DNA from 3 places in the Mesorhizobium sp. WSM3866 genome. Region 3 is predicted to be linked to each of the others. Evidence: predicted binding sites of a transcription regulator. Region 3 holds the regulator's gene; each other region holds the start of a gene.

Region 1 (5,690 bases), on a different contig from region 3:
CGTTGCACGACGGGCTATCGGATCCCTACTCGCTGTTCGCCACTCCCTATTCGCTCTCCCGACCAAAGGGAGGAAATGCATGAGCAAGGTAGCAATCGTCACGGGCGGATCGCGCGGCATCGGTGCGGCGATATCGGTGGCCCTGAAGAATGCCGGCTATTCGGTCGCCGCGAACTATGCCGGCAATGACGAGGCGGCCCAGAAATTCAAGGCCGAGACCGGCATCCCCGTCTACAAATGGTCGGTCGCCGATTATGACGCTTGCGCCGCCGGCATCGCCCAAGTCGAGGCTGATCTCGGTCCGGTCTCGGTGCTGGTCAACAATGCCGGCATCACCCGCGACACCATGTTCCACAAGATGACCCGCGAGCAGTGGAAGGAGGTCATCGACACCAACCTTTCCGGCGTCTTCAACATGACGCATCCGCTATGGAACGGCATGCGCGATAGGAAGTTCGGCCGCGTCATCACCATCTCCTCGATCAACGGCCAGAAAGGCCAGATGGGCCAGGTCAATTATTCGGCCTCGAAAGCCGGCGACATCGGCTTCACCAAGGCGCTTGCCCAGGAAGGCGCCCGCGCCGGCATCACCGTCAACGTTGTTTGCCCCGGCTACATCGCCACCGACATGGTCATGGCCGTGCCGGAAAAAGTGCGGGAATCGATCATCGCTCAGATCCCGGTCGGCCGTCTCGGCGAGCCGGAGGACATTGCGCGCTGCGTCGTCTTCCTCGCCTCGGAAGACGCAGGCTTCATCACCGGCTCGACGATAAGCGCCAATGGCGGCCAGTATTTCGCCTGAGATCTTATTCGGCTGAACTCTTCTGACACCGATGGCGGGCGGCCCGCCGCAAACGGGCCGCCTGTTTTTGTCTGCGCTCCGGCGGCACCGGGTGGGCATGCCTCAATTTGGCACGCAATACTTAACGGCCTCCCCGCGCCCTGTGGAAACCCGGTTCACATGCTGTGAATTTTTCGGTGCACAAGCTGTGGACAACACCATATCTAGGGGTGAACAAACCGGGAATTTTTGCAGATCGCTGATTCGTCGCCGATTCGTTCCGGCTTTGGCCGAAAAGTTAACGGGCCACGCCGGAAACAGCGCGAAAAAGGTTAACGACGATTAGGAAAGATCAACCATTTCACAATGTTGGCGGCCGCGCTCGAGTCCGTCGCGGTCGCTCCTCCGCAAAGGTTAACGACGCTCCGGAACCAGCGCGAGCCAAGCACGAAACGGGCCAGTTCACAGATTCAGCATGTGGTGAGACTCATGGCCAAAAAATCCACATATAGCCGTGAACAAAACCTGAATCAGAGTGAGTCAGTGATTCGTCGCCGATTCGTTCCAGACTCGTTCCAACGGTTAATCGACCGCGGATTTTGACCTTGCCTGTCGTCGCGCCATCTGTTGATGAGAACATTCCGCTTTCGCTTCGCGTCTGAAATCCCTATGTGTGCCCTGTCACACGCGGCGGCACCGCCGCGTCCCCGACAACAAGCGGCAGAAAGCCTCATTTCCGAGCCGATGAATATCCAGCCGAAACCCTCCCAGCCGCTGATCCTTTCCGGCCGCGACGTGACGGCCGTGCTCGGCCCCACCAACACCGGCAAGACCCATCTCGCCATCGAGCGCATGGTGGCGCACGACACCGGCATCATCGGTCTGCCGCTGAGGCTCCTTGCCCGCGAGGTCTATACACGCGTCTGCGAGAAGGTCGGCGCCAGCAAGGTGGCGCTGATCACCGGCGAAGAGAAGATCGTGCCGGCGAGCGCGAGATATTCCGTCTGCACCGTGGAGGCGATGCCGCGAGAGACCGATGCCGCCTTCGTCGCCATCGACGAGGTGCAGCTCGCCGGCGACCTCGAACGCGGCCACATCTTCACCGACCGCATCTTGCATCTGCGCGGCCGCCAGGAGACGCTGCTTCTGGGCGCCGCCACCATGCACGGCATCCTGCAACGCCTGCTGAAGGGCGTCTCGGTGGTGACGCGGCCGCGGCTGTCGCATCTTGCCTATGCCGGCTCGAAGAAGCTCACCCGCCTGCCGCGGCGCACGGCGATCGTCGCCTTCTCCGCCGACGAGGTCTATGCCATCGCCGAATTGATCCGCCGCCAGCAGGGCGGTGCTGCCGTCGTTCTCGGCGCGCTCAGTCCCCGCACCCGCAATGCCCAGGTGGAGATCTTCCAGTCGGGCGACGTCGACTATCTGGTCGCCACCGATGCCATCGGCATGGGCCTGAACCTCGACCTCGAGCACGTCGCCTTCGCCCAGAACCGCAAGTTCGACGGCTACCAATACCGCAACCTGACCGCCGCCGAGCTAGGCCAGATCGCGGGGCGTGCCGGCCGACACCTGCGCGACGGCACCTTCGGCGTCACCGGCCAGGTCGATCCGTTCGACGAGGATCTGGTCAAGAAGATCGAGGGGCACGATTTCGACCCGGTGAAGGTGCTGCAGTGGCGCACCGCCGATTTCGATTTTGCCAGCCTCGATGCCCTGAAACGCTCGATCGAGACCAACGCGCCGGTCGAAGGGCTGACCCGAGCATTGCCGGCGGTCGACGCCCAGGCGCTGGAACATTTGTCGCGCGACGCCGACATCAGGACGCTAGCCACCGGCAGGGAGCGCGTGGCGCTGCTGTGGGAGGCCTGCGCGCTGCCGGACTACCGCAAGATCGCGCCCGCCCAGCATGCCGACCTCATCGCCTCGATCTATATGGACCTTGCACGCCATGGCCATGTCGATGAGAATTACATGGCCGAGCAGGTGCGGCGGGCCGACACCACGGATGGTGATATCGACACGCTGTCGCACCGGATCGCCCAGATCCGCACCTGGACCTTCGTCTCCAACCGACCGGGCTGGCTGGCCGATCAGCTACACTGGCAGGAAAAGACGCGCGAAATCGAAGACAGATTGTCGGATGCGCTGCATGAGCGGTTGACGAAACGCTTCGTAGACCGCAGGACTTCCGTCCTCATGCGGCGCCTTAGAGAAAATACCATGCCTGAAGCTGAAATCAGCCCAACCGGAACCGTGCTCGTTGAAGGCCATCACGTCGGCGAGCTGCAGGGATTCCGCTTCACCGCCGACCAGAGCGCCGGCGGCGAGGACGCCAAGGCGGTGCGCACCGCTGCCCAGAAGGCGCTCGCGGCTGAGTTCGAGGCGCGCGCCGAGCGCTTCGCCGCCTGCGCCAACGGCGATCTGGCATTGGGCTCGGACGGTGTCCTGCGCTGGATCGGCGCGCCGATCGGCACCCTGGTTGCCGGCGACGAGGCCTTGAAGCCGCGCCTTGTGCTGCTTGCCGACGAGCAGCTCACCGGCCCTGCCCGCGACAAGGTCGCGGCGCGCGCCGAGCGTTTCGTCAATTTCCAGATCGAGTCGCTCTTGAAGCCGCTGGTCGATTTGAAGAATGCCGAGCAGCTCACCGGCATCGCGCGCGGCATCGCCTTCCAGCTCATCGAGCATTTCGGTCTCATCAACCGCCGCGACATCGCCGAGGAAATGAAGTCGCTCGACCAGGAAGGCCGCGCGGCGCTGCGGCGTATTGGCGTCCGCTTCGGTGCCTACCACGTCTTCGTGCCGGCGCTGATCAAGCCGGCGCCTGCCGGGCTGGTGACGCTGCTCTGGGCGCTTAAGAGCGACGGCAAGGACAAGCCAGGCTTCGGCGACGTGGTGCATGCGCTGGCATCGGGCCGCACCTCGGTGGTGATCGATCCTGCTTTCGACAAGACGTTCTACAAGCTCGCCGGCTATCGCAATCTCGGCCGCCGCGCCGTACGCGTCGATATCCTAGAGCGGCTGGCCGATCTCATTCGCCCCGCGACCAACTGGAAGCCCGGCCTCGGCCAGCGACCCGACGGCGCCTATGACGGCCACGCCTTCATGGTGACGCCGCCCATGATGTCGATCCTCGGCGCCACCGCCGACGACATGGAAGAGATCCTCAAAGGCCTTGGCTATCGCGCCGAACCGAAGCCGGCGGCGGAGGTGAAGGCCAAGCTCGACGCGCTGGACAATGCCGCCCGCGAGGCCGCGGCTGCGAAGCTTGCGGCGGAAGAGGCTGCGCGTGCTGCACAGGCGGCAGAGGCGCACGCCGTGGCAACAGACACGGTTGCAGAGGCAACGGTCGAGGGATCCGAGCCGGCTGCCGCTGTAGTTCCTGCCGAAGCCATCGCGGAAGCCGCGACGGAGCCTGACGCGAAAGACCCGGCGGAAGCGTCGGCTGCGGTCGCGGAAGAGACTCCGCCTATGGAGGCCGCCGCAGCGGTGGACGCGGCAGCAGTGCTTGGGTCGGCTGAAAGCGCCGACGCCTCCCCCTCCGCCTCGATGGCGGAGGTCATTGCGCGAAGCGACGCGGGTGGGGGTCACGGCGCCAACGATGCAGGCGGCACCAACACCGGCGACGCCGGCGCTCCCCACGAGGGCGAAAGTGGTGAAGGCGCAGAGCCCTCCGCCGAGCCGGAAGAGCAGAAGCCGATCCTGCTGTGGCGGCAGGCGCGCTTCGACCATTCGCGCCCGCGCCACCGCCATGACAATCGCCGCGACAATCGTCCGCGCAACGGCCAGGCGGCAGGCGATGGCCAGGCGGGTGCCACGGGTGGCCAGGCCGGCGATCGGCCAGCCCGTGAGGGCCGCCGCGACCAGCGCGACGGGGCCGGCAAGCCGCGCTTCGACCGCTCGAAGTTCAAGCCGAGACCGGAACGCGAAGGCGGCGAACGGCGCGAAGGCAGGCCTCAGGGCGAGCGTGCCGATCGCCACGAGGGGGGCCGCCGCGAGGGCCGGCCGGACTGGAAAGGCAACAGGCAGGACGGCAAGGGCAATGCCGCAGGCGGCAGCAAGCCGACCTTCCAGAGCAAGCCGCGCGAGGAGCGTCCGCAGCGCTTCGATCCGGATTCACCCTTTGCCAAGCTCGCCGCCTTGCGCGACCAGCTGAAGAAATAGCCTCGGCCGGTCGCGATGGTTGGAGAAGGCCGCCAGCGCATCGACAAATGGTTGTTCTTCTCGCGTGCGGTGAAATCCCGGTCGCTGGCGGCGAAGCTCGTCATTGCCGGGCGCGTCCGCATCAATCGCGACAAAGCAGCGCAGGCCTCCGATCTGGTCAAGGCCGGCGATGTTCTGACCATCACGCTCGACCGCCGAATCCTTGTCTGGAAGGTGCTTGGGCCTGGCGCCCGGCGTGGTCCTGCCGACGAGGCGCGGCTGCTTTACGAGGATATGTCGCCGTCGCCGACGGCCAAGGGCGAGGCGGTTCCTGACGCCATTCCGGCGCTGCGCGAGGCCGGCACCGGCCGTCCGACCAAGCGGCAGCGGCGGCAGACGGACCGGCTGCTCGGCGAGGACTAGAAGATACGACGGAACCTCGTCGCGGCAGGCGCGCGGAATTCCTTTCCGCGATGCCGGCTCAGGCGGGAAGTCCTGCCCTTGCAAGCGGCGGGCAAAGGCGTTACCTCACCAAAAAAGCCCAGCAAATACGGGACGTCCCGGAGCCTGCGATGACCTATGTCGTGACCGACAATTGCATAAAATGCAAATACATGGACTGCATCGAGGTCTGTCCGGTCGACTGTTTCTACGAAGGCGAGAACATGCTCGTCATCCATCCTGACGAGTGCATCGACTGCGGCGTGTGCGAGCCGGAATGCCCGGCCGACGCGATCAAGCCGGACACCGAGTCCGGGCTCGACAA
Region 2 (5,690 bases), on a different contig from region 3:
CAAGCTTTCCGCCCGCGACAAGCTGACCGGCATCCTCGCCGCGCGGCCGGCGCGCCGCTGCGAGATGGTGGTGCGCATCAATCCGCTCGGCAGTGAATGGGGCATCGACGACCTGTTGACCGTCGCCAAGGCAGAGCCCGACGGCATTCTTTTGCCCAAGATCGGAACGCCGCGCGACATCCTCGAGGCCGGCGACCTGCTCGACGACAATTTCGCGCCGGATATCGTGAAACTGTGGGCAATGATCGAGACGCCCAAGGCGCTGCTCAACGTCGGCGCCATCGCCGAGCTTGGCCGCGATCCCTCTTCCCGCCTCGCTTGTTTCGTCGCCGGAACGAACGATCTGGTGAAAGCAACCGGCATTCTGGCGACGCCCGACCGGCGCTATCTCACGCCCTGGCTGCTGCAGCTTGTGCTCGCCGCCCGCGCCAGCGGCCTCGACGTGATCGACGGCGTCGCCAACGACTTTCGCGACCTCGACGCCCTCGCGCGGGAATGCGCCGACGCGGCCGCCATGGGTTTCGACGGCAAATCGCTGATCCACCCCGCCCAGATCGAGCCCGCGAACCGCGCCTTTGCGCCGGCGCCGGAGGCCCTGGCCAGGGCGCGGGCGATCAGGGAGGCGTTCTCACGGCCCGAAAATGCCGGCAAAAGCGTCATTGCGCTGGACGGCCGCATGGTCGAGCGGCTGCATCTGGCGGAAGCCGAGAAACTTCTGGCGAAGGCCGCAATCATCGGCGCATGATGCGCTCGAGCGATTCCAGGAAAGATAGACAAGCATTGGTCACGACAGGGTCGAAAATGAAACTCTACCGCTTTCTGTCCGGTCCGGACGATTCCACTTTCTGCCATAAGGTGACTTCGGCCCTGAACAAGGGCTGGCACCTGTTCGGCTCGCCGACCTATGCCTATGACAAGACGACCAAGTCGATGCGCTGCGGCCAGGCTGTGGTGAAGGATATCGAGGGCCAGGAATACACCTCGGACACCAAGCTCAGCGATTGGTAGGAAAGGGCGGCAGCCCTCTCATTCGTCACCCCGCCGCTGCCTGCTCGGCCGCTTCCTCGATCCGCTCCATGTCGTCGTCCGACAGGCCGAAATGGTGGCCGATTTCGTGGATCAGAACGTGGGTGACGATGTCGCCCAGCGTCTCCTCGTTCTCGGCCCAATAGTCGAGGATGGCGCGGCGGTAGAGCGTGATGCGGTTCGGCCCCTCGCCGGTCTGCGGGTTCCAGCGCTCGGCGATGCCGCGCCCCTCGAACAGGCCAAGCAGGTCGAAGGGCGTCTCCAGCGACAGGTCGTCCATGATCTCGTCCGTCGGAAAATCGGCGATCTGGATGATGATCTCGCCGGTGAGCTTGCGGAACTCCTCCGGCAGATGGGCGTAGGCCTCCAGCGCCAGAAGTTCCATCTCATCCATCGATGGCGAGAGTTGGTCATGCCAGATGCGGGTCTTGTAGATGCGGGCCATGAGGTTTCCTTTGACCTCGGCATATAGGCTTTCGCGCCGGTCGAGGCAAATGGGCCCGGCTGGCTGGGTCTTGGAAGCTGAAAGCCGAAGGAATAAATTCCTTGCGACTCCGCTTGACTCTTCCAGGCCCCTCTGGAATCTATAGAACATAACAGGAACAACTGCTGCCGGAAGTGAACGTCATGGCGATAAGCGCCGTGGCGCGGGAAACTGTTTTTGCCCTGCGCCGACAAATCGCGAGGATCGAGGGAACGCTGCCCGAGCGCCTGGAAGCGCCGGCTTCCGGCGCGCCAAAAGCCATTCCAGGAACAGTGCGAAGCGGTTTTCCGTCCGGACTTGCAAAAAAACAAATAGCTGATGCCGCCGGATCGGGCGTCACCCCCGAAATCACTATCGTCCGGCGCGGCCTAGCTGTGGCCTCGCCGGATGCCTTCCTGCATACCGGCATAGAACGCCTCGACACCGCCCTCGGCGGCGGCGTGCCCAAGGCGGCGCTCAGTGAAATCCATGGGCTGGAGACCCGCGATGCCGGCGCCGTGGCCGGCTTTGCGCTGTCGCTCGCCAGCCTGATCCTCAAACAGAAGCAGGGCTTGCCGGTCCTCTGGATCGGCACGGCGGAGATTTTCCGCGAGGCCGGCTTTCCCTATGCCAGGGGCCTCCACGCCTTCTTCGGCATCGAGCCCGAACAATTGCTGTTTTCCGAAGCGCCGAAACTGGTCGACGCGCTGTGGATCGCCGAGGAGGCCGCCCGCATGACGGCCTTCGCCGCCGTCCTCCTCGAGATCCGCGGCAGCCCGCGGCTTCTCGACCTTACCGCGACGCGGCGGCTGCACGCCCGCGCCCAGAGCGCCGGCCGGCCGGTGTTTTTGCTGCGTCAGGCCGGCCAGGCCGAGCCCACCGCGGCGCCCGTGCGCCTCATTGTTTCGGCAGCGCCCGCGGCGAGCCGCGAAACGCTCGCCGGCGCGCTGGCCGGCTCGATCGGCCGCCCCGCCTTCACCGTCGATATCGGCAAGAGCCGCACGGCCCTGCCCGGACAATTCACACTGGAGTGGAACCCCGATGAGCACGCTTTTGCCGAAAGAAGGCCCGAGGAAGAGCGGGCAGCGAATTCTGTCGCTGTGGTTCCCCTATCTTTGCGCGGAGCGGATCCTGCGCCAGCGTCTGGGGCGGTCCTGGCGTTCCCGGCCCTCGCATCACCTGCCCCCATCTTGCCCACCGCTTGTGATCAGCCATCGCGACAGCAACGCCCAGCGCATCGCAGCCCTCGACGAGCGGGCTGAGGCGCTGAAGCTGAAGCGCGGCATGGGCATTGCCGACGCGCGCGCCATGCATCCGTCGATCGATGTGGTGGAGGCCGACCCGGAGGCCGACCGCCGCCTGCTCGAAGGCCTCGCCGACTGGTGCGACCGCTACACGCCGCTGGTGGCGATCGACGGCGAGGACGGGCTGTTTCTCGACGTCACCGGCTGCACGCACCTGTTTGGTGGCGAGCGGGCCATGCAGGACGAGATCCTCACCCGTTTCTTCCAGCAGGGTTTCGATGTTCGCGCCGGCCTCGCCTCGACGCCGGGCGCCGCCTGGGCGGCGGCGCGCTTCCACGGCGACCGCATCGTTGCCGGCGGCGAGGAGGCGGCGCTGCTTTCGCCCCTGCCGCTTTCGGCGCTGCGCATCGCGCCCGAAACCCGCGCCAGCCTGGAAAGCGTCGGCCTGCGCACGGCGGGGGCGGTGATGGCCGCACCCCGCGCGCCGCTCGCCCGCCGCTTCGGCGCCACCTTGCTTCTGCGCCTCGACCAGGCGCTCGGCCGGCTCGACGAGGCGGTGTCGCCGCGCCTTCCCGTGGCGCCGCTCTCGGTCGAGCGCCATCTTGCCGAGCCGATCGTGCTCACCGACGACATCGAGCGGCTGGTGAGCCGGCTTGCCGTGGCCTTGAAGGCCGACCTCGAGCGCCGCGGCGAAGGCGCGCGGGCGCTCGCCCTTCTCCTCTTTCGCGTCGACGGCCTCGTCAGCCGCATCGCGGTCGGCACCTCGCGCCCCATGCGCGAGCCGCAGCTGATCCGAAAGCTGTTTCACGAACGGCTGACCGCGCTGGAACAGACCATCGATGCCGGCTTCGGCTTCGACCTCGTGCGGCTGTCGGTGCTTTCGGTCGCCGCCTTCGACATGCTCCAGGGCGACCTTGCCGGCGAGACAAGCGACGATGACGCCGACATCGCTTTATTCGCCGACCGCGTGCGTGCCCGTCTCGGCGAAGCCGCCGTGCTGAAGCCGGTCATCGTCGATAGCCACCTGCCGGAGCGCGCCGTTACCACGGTTCCTTTCGCAGAGGCGCCGCAAAGGCGCATGCCGCCGAAGCCCGACCGGACAGCACCTCCGATGACCATCTTCCCGCCGGAGCGGCCGGTACGGCTGTTCCGCTCGCCCGAGCCGATCGAGGTGCCGGCGACCGAGATCCCCGAGGGCCCGCCGATGAATTTCCGCTGGCGGCGCGCGCTTTACCGCGTCGCCCGCGCCGAAGGGCCGGAGCGCATCGCCGCCGAATGGTGGCGGCAGCTGCCCGGCGAGGAAGAGGCGCCGACACGCGACTATTACCGCATCGAGGACAGCGAGGGGCGCCGCTACTGGCTCTACCGCCAGGGCCTCTACAGCAGCGCCTCGCAGGCCGCGCCGCGCTGGTTCATGCACGGCGTCTTCGCATGAACGCGCTGACCGCCATCCCCTATGCCGAGTTCGGCATCCAGTCGAACTTTTCCTTCCTGCGCGGCGCCTCGAAGCCCGAGGAGCTGGTGGTCACGGCGAAATTCTATGGCTTTTCCTCGATCGGCCTTGCCGACCGCAACACGGTCGCCGGCGTCGTGCGGGCCTGGCAGCAGGCCAGGGTCGAGAAGCTGCCCTATCATCCCGGTTGCCGCCTGGTTTTCTGCGACGGCACGCCGGACATTCTGGCTTACCCCCGCGACCGCAAGGGCTGGGGACATCTCTGCCGCATGCTGACGCATGCCAATCTGCGCGACGAGAACGAGAAGGGCGCGACGCTCCTCGAACTCAACGACCTTCTCGAATGGGGCGATCTGATGTCGCTGGCGATCCTGCCCAACCTGTCGAGAGGCGCGAAAGACAATCTGACGCTCATTAGCCGGCTTAAGGATCGTTTCGGCGCCGCGCTTCGGCTTGCTGTGGCGCCTGATTACGGCGGCAACGACCGCTTCCGCATCGAGCAGGCGGCGGCGATGGCCCAACATCTGCACATCCCGCTGATGGCGACCAACGACGTGCTCTATCATGCCGCCGACCGCCGCCCGCTGCAGGACGTGCTGACCGCGATCCGCCTCAACACGCCGGTTTCCGAGGTCGGGCTGGAGCTGACGGCAAATGCCGAGCGTCATCTGAAGACGCCGCTGGAGATGGCGCGGCTTTTCCGCCGACACCCTGAAGCGCTGGCGGAGACGCTGCGCTTCGCCGACGAGCTCACCTTCTCGCTCAGCGACCTCGAATACAATTATCCGGACGAGCCGACGGAATCCGGGCTCGGACCGCAGGCCGAGCTCGAACGCCTGGCGCGGGAAGGAGCGGCCGTGCGCTATCCGGCCGGGGTCCCGGAAGAAGTGCTGCGGCGCATCGGCAGCGAGCTCGCTTTGATCGAGCGGCTGAACTATGCGCGCTATTTCCTGACCGTCCACGACATCGTGAAATTCGCCCGCAGCAAGGGCATCCTTTGCCAGGGGCGCGGCTCGGCCGCCAATTCGGTCATTTGCTTCTGCATCGGCATCACCGAGGTCGGCCCTGACCGGATCGATGCCCTCTTCGAGCGCTTCATCTCCGAGAAACGTAACGAGCCTCCCGACATCGACGTCGACTTCGAGCATGAACGGCGCGACGAGGTCATCGCTTATATTTACGAGAAATACAGCGCCAAGCGCACGGCGCTGGCCGCCGCCGTCATCAGCTATCGCGGGCGCTCCGCCCTGCGCGAGGTGGCGAAGGCCATGGGCTTGTCCGAAGACGTCCGGAGCGCCCTGTCGAGCACCATCTGGGGCTGGTCGACCTCGGAGCTCGGCGAAAGGGAAGCCAATGCCGGCGGCCTCGACCGCGCCGATCCGCTGTCGCGGCAGGTGCTGGAACGCGCCAACGAGATCATCGGCTTCCCCCGCCATCTCTCTCAGCATGTCGGCGGCTTCGTCATCACCCGCGACCGGCTCGACGAGGTCGTGCCCATCGTCAA
Region 3 (5,690 bases):
GGCAGGCGTCTCATAGCTGTAATAGGCCTTGCCCAGCCGTACGAGCTCCTCTGCCACCTCACGGTGGCGCGGCGCTCGCTCGAACTGCGACACGGCCTCGCCGTCCCATGAGAGGCCGAGCCAGGTCAGCCCGTCCAGGATAGCGGCTGTCGCCGCTTCGGTGGAGCGCTCGCGGTCGGTGTCCTCGATGCGCAGCAGCATCGTGCCGCCCGTGTGCCTGGCGTAGAGCCAGTTGAACAGCGCCGTGCGCGCCCCGCCGATGTGCAGATAGCCGGTGGGCGAGGGGGCAAAGCGGGTGACGACCTTGTCGGACATGGAACTCTCGGAAGAAGCTCTGAAGCGGGCATGATTGCGCGGACTTTCGCGCGGTGGGCGTTCATGTAGCATAGGAGGTCTGGGGCGCAAGGGGCAGACCCGATGGCTGGACGTGGCCGGGGTGCGGAGGATGGCGAGAAGACGACAGCTGGCGTGAGCGAGCGCCTGCTGTTTGCCGACACCGTGCCTGCTGAGGCAGTACCGGTTTGGGTTCCCGTGCCGCGTCCGGCCACCGAGATTTCGGACGGCGACGCCGTCGTGAAGCCGCCTCCGCCGGCAGCCATCGACTTGATCCGCAGGCGGTTCCGCCGAGCCTCGTTTTCCGCGATTCGCCGGGGTGTGGCCGAGGCAGCCTCCACCGAGCTCGACCGCGGCATCGGCTTCCTCCTGGTGCCGGTGTTCCTGGCCGCCGGCGTGATACTCTATTATTCCTTGAGCGCCGAGCCGGATCTTTACAGACCGCTGGCGGCGGTGGCGCTGATGGCTCTATGCGCGGCGGTTTCGCGTCCCTGGCTGAAGACACACCTGGTCTTTATGGCGGCGTTGTTTTGCGCGCTGGGATTCGTCGCCGCGAAGGTCGAGACCTGGCGCGCCGCTACACCGATGCTCGGCTCCGAAATCCAGACGCGGCTGACAGGCCGCGTCGTCATCGCCGAGGAAATGGCCAATGGCCGCGTCAGGCTGACCATCGATCTCGTCTCGACCGCGCATCCAAAGCTGCGCTACGCGCCGGATCGCGTCAGGCTTTCGGCACGCAGGATCCCGGCCGGCATGAAGGCCGGATCGCTGGTGATGGGTTACGCGCGGCTTCTGCCGCCGACCGGGCCGGTCCGTCCCGAAAGCTATGATTTTTCCTTCGACAGCTATTTTTCCGGCATCGGCGGCAGCGGATTTTTCCTCGGCGACCCGAAAGTCATTCCGCCAACCGACCCGATCGCTCAGACGAGCATCGCCTCGGCCATCGAGAACGCGCGCGAAAATATTGCCGACCACATCAGAAGCACCGTCGGCGGACCCGAAGGCGAGATTGCCGCCGCACTGATCGTCGGCGTGCGCGCCGGCATTCCCGAGGACATCAACGAGGCGATGCGGCGGACCGGCATCTATCACATCATCTCGATTTCGGGCCTGCACATGGCGCTGGTCGCCGGCACGGTCATGCTTCTGCTGCGCGGCGCCTTTGCGCTGTTCCCGGATTTTTCGTCACGCCGGCCGGTGAAGAAATATGCCGCGACAATCGCGCTTATGTCGATCGCCGCCTATCTCGTCATCTCCGGCGTGGTGGTCGCCGCCGAGCGAAGCTTCATCATGCTGGCCGTCATGCTGATCGCCGTGCTTTTCGACCGAGCCGCGCTGACGATGCGCAACTTGGCGATCTCGGCCATCGCCGTCATCCTGGTGTCGCCGCATGAAGTGGTTGGCCCGAGCTTTCAGATGTCGTTCGCGGCAACCGCCGCCCTTGTCGGCGCCTATGCCGGCTGGTCCGACTACCGCGCCGGCAAGGTGAGAGCGCCGCCGGACAAGCGTTCGTTCCTGCGGTTCATGTCGCACAAACTGGCAGTCGGAGCAGGTGGCGCCGCAATGACGTCGATCATTGCCGGAAGTGCCACGGCGCTGTTTGCCATCTGGCATTTCCAGCGCGTCTCGCCGCTCAGCCTGCTGGCCAATCTCGCGATCATGCCGATCGTCACGATCGTGATGTTTCTCGCCGTCGCCAGCGCGGTCATGATGCCGTTCGGCTTCGACGGGCCCTTCCTCTATTTGATGGGCAAGGGCCTGGCGGCGATGATCGCGATCTCGGCGTGGATTTCGGAGTGGTCGCCGGTCGATGCCGTGGGCCTGATCTCGATCCATTCGGTGCTGCTGGCGACGATCGCGCTCGTCATCGCCACGATGGCGACTACCTGGTTCAGGCTGGCCGCAATTCCTTTCGCTGCCGCGGCCGTGATGATCATCCCGCAGGTGCGCACGCCGGACCTGCTGATCTCGGAGGACGCGCATCTGGTGGCGATGCCGATCGGCGGCGGCGAACTCGCCATCAATCGCGCCCGCTCCAACGAGTTCACCACCGATAACTGGAAACGTGCGCTCAAGGCCGAAACGATCGTGCCGCCGGAGACATTCGCCAAGGGCACGCTGGACTTGGCCGATCCGGTCGACCTGCCGCCTGGATCGCCCTTTTACTGCACGGGCGATCTCTGCATTGGCCGGCATCCATCAGGCGCGATCGTCGCGCTCGCCGAGAACCGCGAAGCTGCCCGGCCTGCCTGCGACTTCGCAGACCTCATCGTCATCAACGACGCCACGGCCTACAATCCCTGCCACGATCCGCGTATCCTCGTCGTCACCAAGCGGCAGCTCGCGCGCGACGGCAGTGCCGCCGTCTTCTTCGATCCGCAATCGGCGACGGCGCGAGCAACCATTCAATACGCCGTCGAAAAACCGTACCGCCCTTGGCACGAACAGCGGCGCTACTCGCGTGAGGCGAGGGGGTTGGCGCCTTACAAGAAGCCCGAGAAGCCGGAAGCCAAGCCGCAGCCCCCTCAGTAGCGGCGGATGAGCCCGACGAGCTTGCCCTGAACCTTCACGCGATCGGGACCGAAGATGCGCGTCTCATAGGCCGGATTGGCAGCCTCGAGCGCGATGGAGGCGCCCTTGCGGCGGAAGCGCTTCAGCGTCGCCTCCTCGTCATCGACCAGCGCCACGACGATCTCCCCGGGGCTCGCAGTGCTGGCGTTGCGGATGATGACCGTGTCGCCGTCGAAGATGCCGGCCTCGATCATCGAGTCGCCTTTGACCTCGAGCGCGTAGTGCTCGCCGCCCGCGATCATGTCCGGCGGCACTGTGATCGAATGCGTCTGGTGCTGGATGGCGTCGATCGGCACGCCGGCGGCAATGCGACCCATCACCGGGATGGAGACGGCTGAAACGGCGTCGTCGTCATTGCTGGGCGTCGGCGTGCGGGCGGGCGCCGCGGGTTTGATCTGGCGGCCGAGATTGCCTTGGCCGCCCTGGATGACGCTCGGCGAGAACTTCTTCGCCGCATTGAGGCCGGGCGCGATCGAGTCAGGTAGGCGCAGCACTTCAAGGGCACGCGCCCGGTTCGGAAGCCGGCGAATGAAACCGCGCTCCTCCAGCGCCGTGATCAGGCGGTGGATGCCCGATTTCGAGGCAAGGTCGAGCGCTTCCTTCATCTCATCGAAAGACGGCGGAATGCCGCTTTCCTTGAGCCGTTCATGGATGAACATCAGCAGTTCATGTTGTTTGCGCGTCAGCATGGCGGCCCCCATGGGTTCTGAAACCAGAATCAGAAAAACAAACCCAGAACAAACACTATCTGTTCCAGTTGTGTTCCGCAACCGTTTAAAGTTTAGTGAATGTGTTGACGTTTTGTTCAGCGTAACATCAGAACGCTGCATTCCTCGCCGGCTTCAGCCGCCGGTGCGAAGGGTTGGCGCACGATCAGGCCATTGGCATCGGCGAGCATCCTCAACATCGAGGAATCCTGGATGCCGAACGGTGTTGCGATCAACGCCCCCGCATCTTCGCGGACCACGGCGCGCACATAGTCCTGCCTGAGATCGTTGGCGTGCATTGCGACGCCTAACCGGGCCGTGCGGATTTCCTGACGGCAGGACCGGCCGCCCAGCCGCGCCAGAAGCGGCTTCAGGAACAGCTGCGAGCAGACCAGGCTTGCGACCGGATTGCCGGGCAGGCCGATGCAGCGAATGTCGCCGAGCCGGCCAAACATCAGCGGCTTGCCGGGACGCATGGCGATCTTCCAGAAGTCGAGCTGCATGCCTTCGCCGGTCAGCACGTCATGGATCAAGTCGTGGTCGCCGACGGAGGCGCCGCCAAGCGTGACGATGACGTCGGCGCCGGCCTTGACCGCCTTCTTGACCAGGGCCGCGATCGCGTCCTTGCGGTCGGCGGCGATGCCGAGGTCGAGCGCGCGCGCGCCGACCGACTGGGCCGTAGCTGTGACGCCACAGGCATTCGACGAGATGATCTGGTCGGGGCCGAGCGCGCTGCCCGGCGGCAGCAATTCATCGCCGGTGGCGATGATGGCGAGCAGCGGCTGCCGCACCACGTTGAGACTCGGATGGTTGGCCGATGCCGCCAGCGAAAGCGCCGCCGGATCGAGCTGGCGGCCTTTTTCGAGGAGCAGGTCGCCCTCGCAGAAGTCGAGGCCGCGGCGACGGACGTTTCGTCCCTCCACGGTCGGCTCGGTCACTTCGATGCCGCCGCCGCCGAGATCGCGGACATTCTCCTGGATAACGATGGTATCGGCGCCTTCGGGGAGCGGCGCGCCGGTGAAGATGCGCACGGCCTCGCCCTTGCCGACAGAGCCGGTGAAGCCACGCCCGGCGGGGGCCATGCCAATCACGGAGAGCCGGGCCGGCGCCGAGGCTACGTCGGCGGCCCGTACGGCGTAGCCGTCCATCGCCGACGCATTGAAGGGCGGCTGGGTGCGCAGAGCCACCACGGGGTCGGCCAGCACCCGGCCGGACGCGTCGGCCAGCGGCACGCTTTCGCCTGGCAGCGCGGTCGCGCCGTCCAACAGGCGTTGGAGCGCGTCAGCGACTGGAAGCAAAGCCATGCTAAGGACCTACCTTGTAGTCGCCCGACTTGCCGCCGGTTTTCTCGACCAGCCTGATGCCGGAAATCGCCATGCCGCGGTCCGCTGCCTTGGCCATGTCGTAGATGGTGAGGCAGGCGACCGACGCCGCGGTCAGCGCCTCCATTTCCACCCCGGTCTTGCCGGTAACCCTGGCAAGCGCGCTGACCCTCAGGCCGGGAAGCGCGTGGTCGGGCTCGATCTCGACGGACACCTTGGTGAGAAGGAGGGGATGGCAAAGCGGGATGAGCTCATGCGTCTTCTTGGCCGCCATGATGCCGGCGAGGCGCGCCGTGCCCAGCACGTCGCCTTTCTTGGCGTCGCCGGCCAGGATCATCTCCAGCGTTTCCGGCTGCATGGTGACATACCCTTCGGCGATGGCCGTGCGCGTCGTCTCGGCCTTGCCGCCGACATCGACCATGTTGGCTTCGCCCTTGGCGCCGAGATGCGTAAGCGCGGGCATCCTCAAACGGCCTCGGCAGGCGCCTTGCCCGTCAGCAGAAGGGCGGTCGCGGCGGCCACGTCGGCCTGCCGCATCAGGCTTTCGCCAACGAGGAAAGTGCCGATCTTGCTCTTTTCCAGCCGCCGGCAGTCCTGATGGGTGAAAATGCCGCTCTCGCTGACCAGCAGCCGGTCGTCCGGGACCATGGCGGCAAGCCGCTCGGAAACGTCGAGGCTGGTTTCGAAGGTTCTCAAATCGCGGTTGTTGATGCCGATCAGCCGCGACGAGAGGCGAAGCGCGCGTTCCATCTCCTGT

Evidence for each region. The regulator LexA, encoded in region 3, represses DNA repair genes until DNA is damaged. The targets are predictions, from matches to a motif close to TGTTCNNNNTGTGTTCNG.
Region 1: the regulator LexA is predicted to act here: its motif matches at 1,342-1,359, upstream of CK222_RS06625 (helicase-related protein).
Region 2: the regulator LexA is predicted to act here: its motif matches at 1,614-1,631, upstream of CK222_RS04765 (metallopeptidase family protein).

What each region holds. Positions count from the first base shown of each region.
Region 1 covers NZ_NSGC01000002.1:491,159-496,848, reverse strand. Annotated here, with positions in the region: gene CK222_RS06630 (beta-ketoacyl-ACP reductase) at 80-802, shown strand; gene CK222_RS06625 (helicase-related protein) at 1,526-4,945, shown strand; gene CK222_RS06620 (RNA-binding S4 domain-containing protein) at 4,961-5,347, shown strand; gene fdxA (ferredoxin FdxA) at 5,497-5,690, shown strand, end outside.
Region 2 covers NZ_NSGC01000002.1:141,045-146,734, reverse strand. Annotated here, with positions in the region: gene CK222_RS04775 (CoA ester lyase) at 1-745, shown strand, start outside; gene CK222_RS04770 (DUF1737 domain-containing protein) at 802-1,008, shown strand; gene CK222_RS04765 (metallopeptidase family protein) at 1,034-1,471, opposite strand; gene CK222_RS32835 (hypothetical protein) at 1,654-2,751, shown strand; gene CK222_RS04755 (DUF6504 family protein) at 2,693-4,168, shown strand; gene CK222_RS04750 (error-prone DNA polymerase) at 4,165-5,690, shown strand, end outside.
Region 3 covers NZ_NSGC01000005.1:200,368-206,057, reverse strand. Annotated here, with positions in the region: gene gltX (glutamate--tRNA ligase) at 1-315, opposite strand, end outside; gene CK222_RS14050 (ComEC/Rec2 family competence protein) at 418-2,865, shown strand; gene lexA (transcriptional repressor LexA) at 2,859-3,593, opposite strand; gene glp (gephyrin-like molybdotransferase Glp) at 3,710-4,915, opposite strand; gene moaC (cyclic pyranopterin monophosphate synthase MoaC) at 4,917-5,396, opposite strand; gene trpC (indole-3-glycerol phosphate synthase TrpC) at 5,399-5,690, opposite strand, start outside.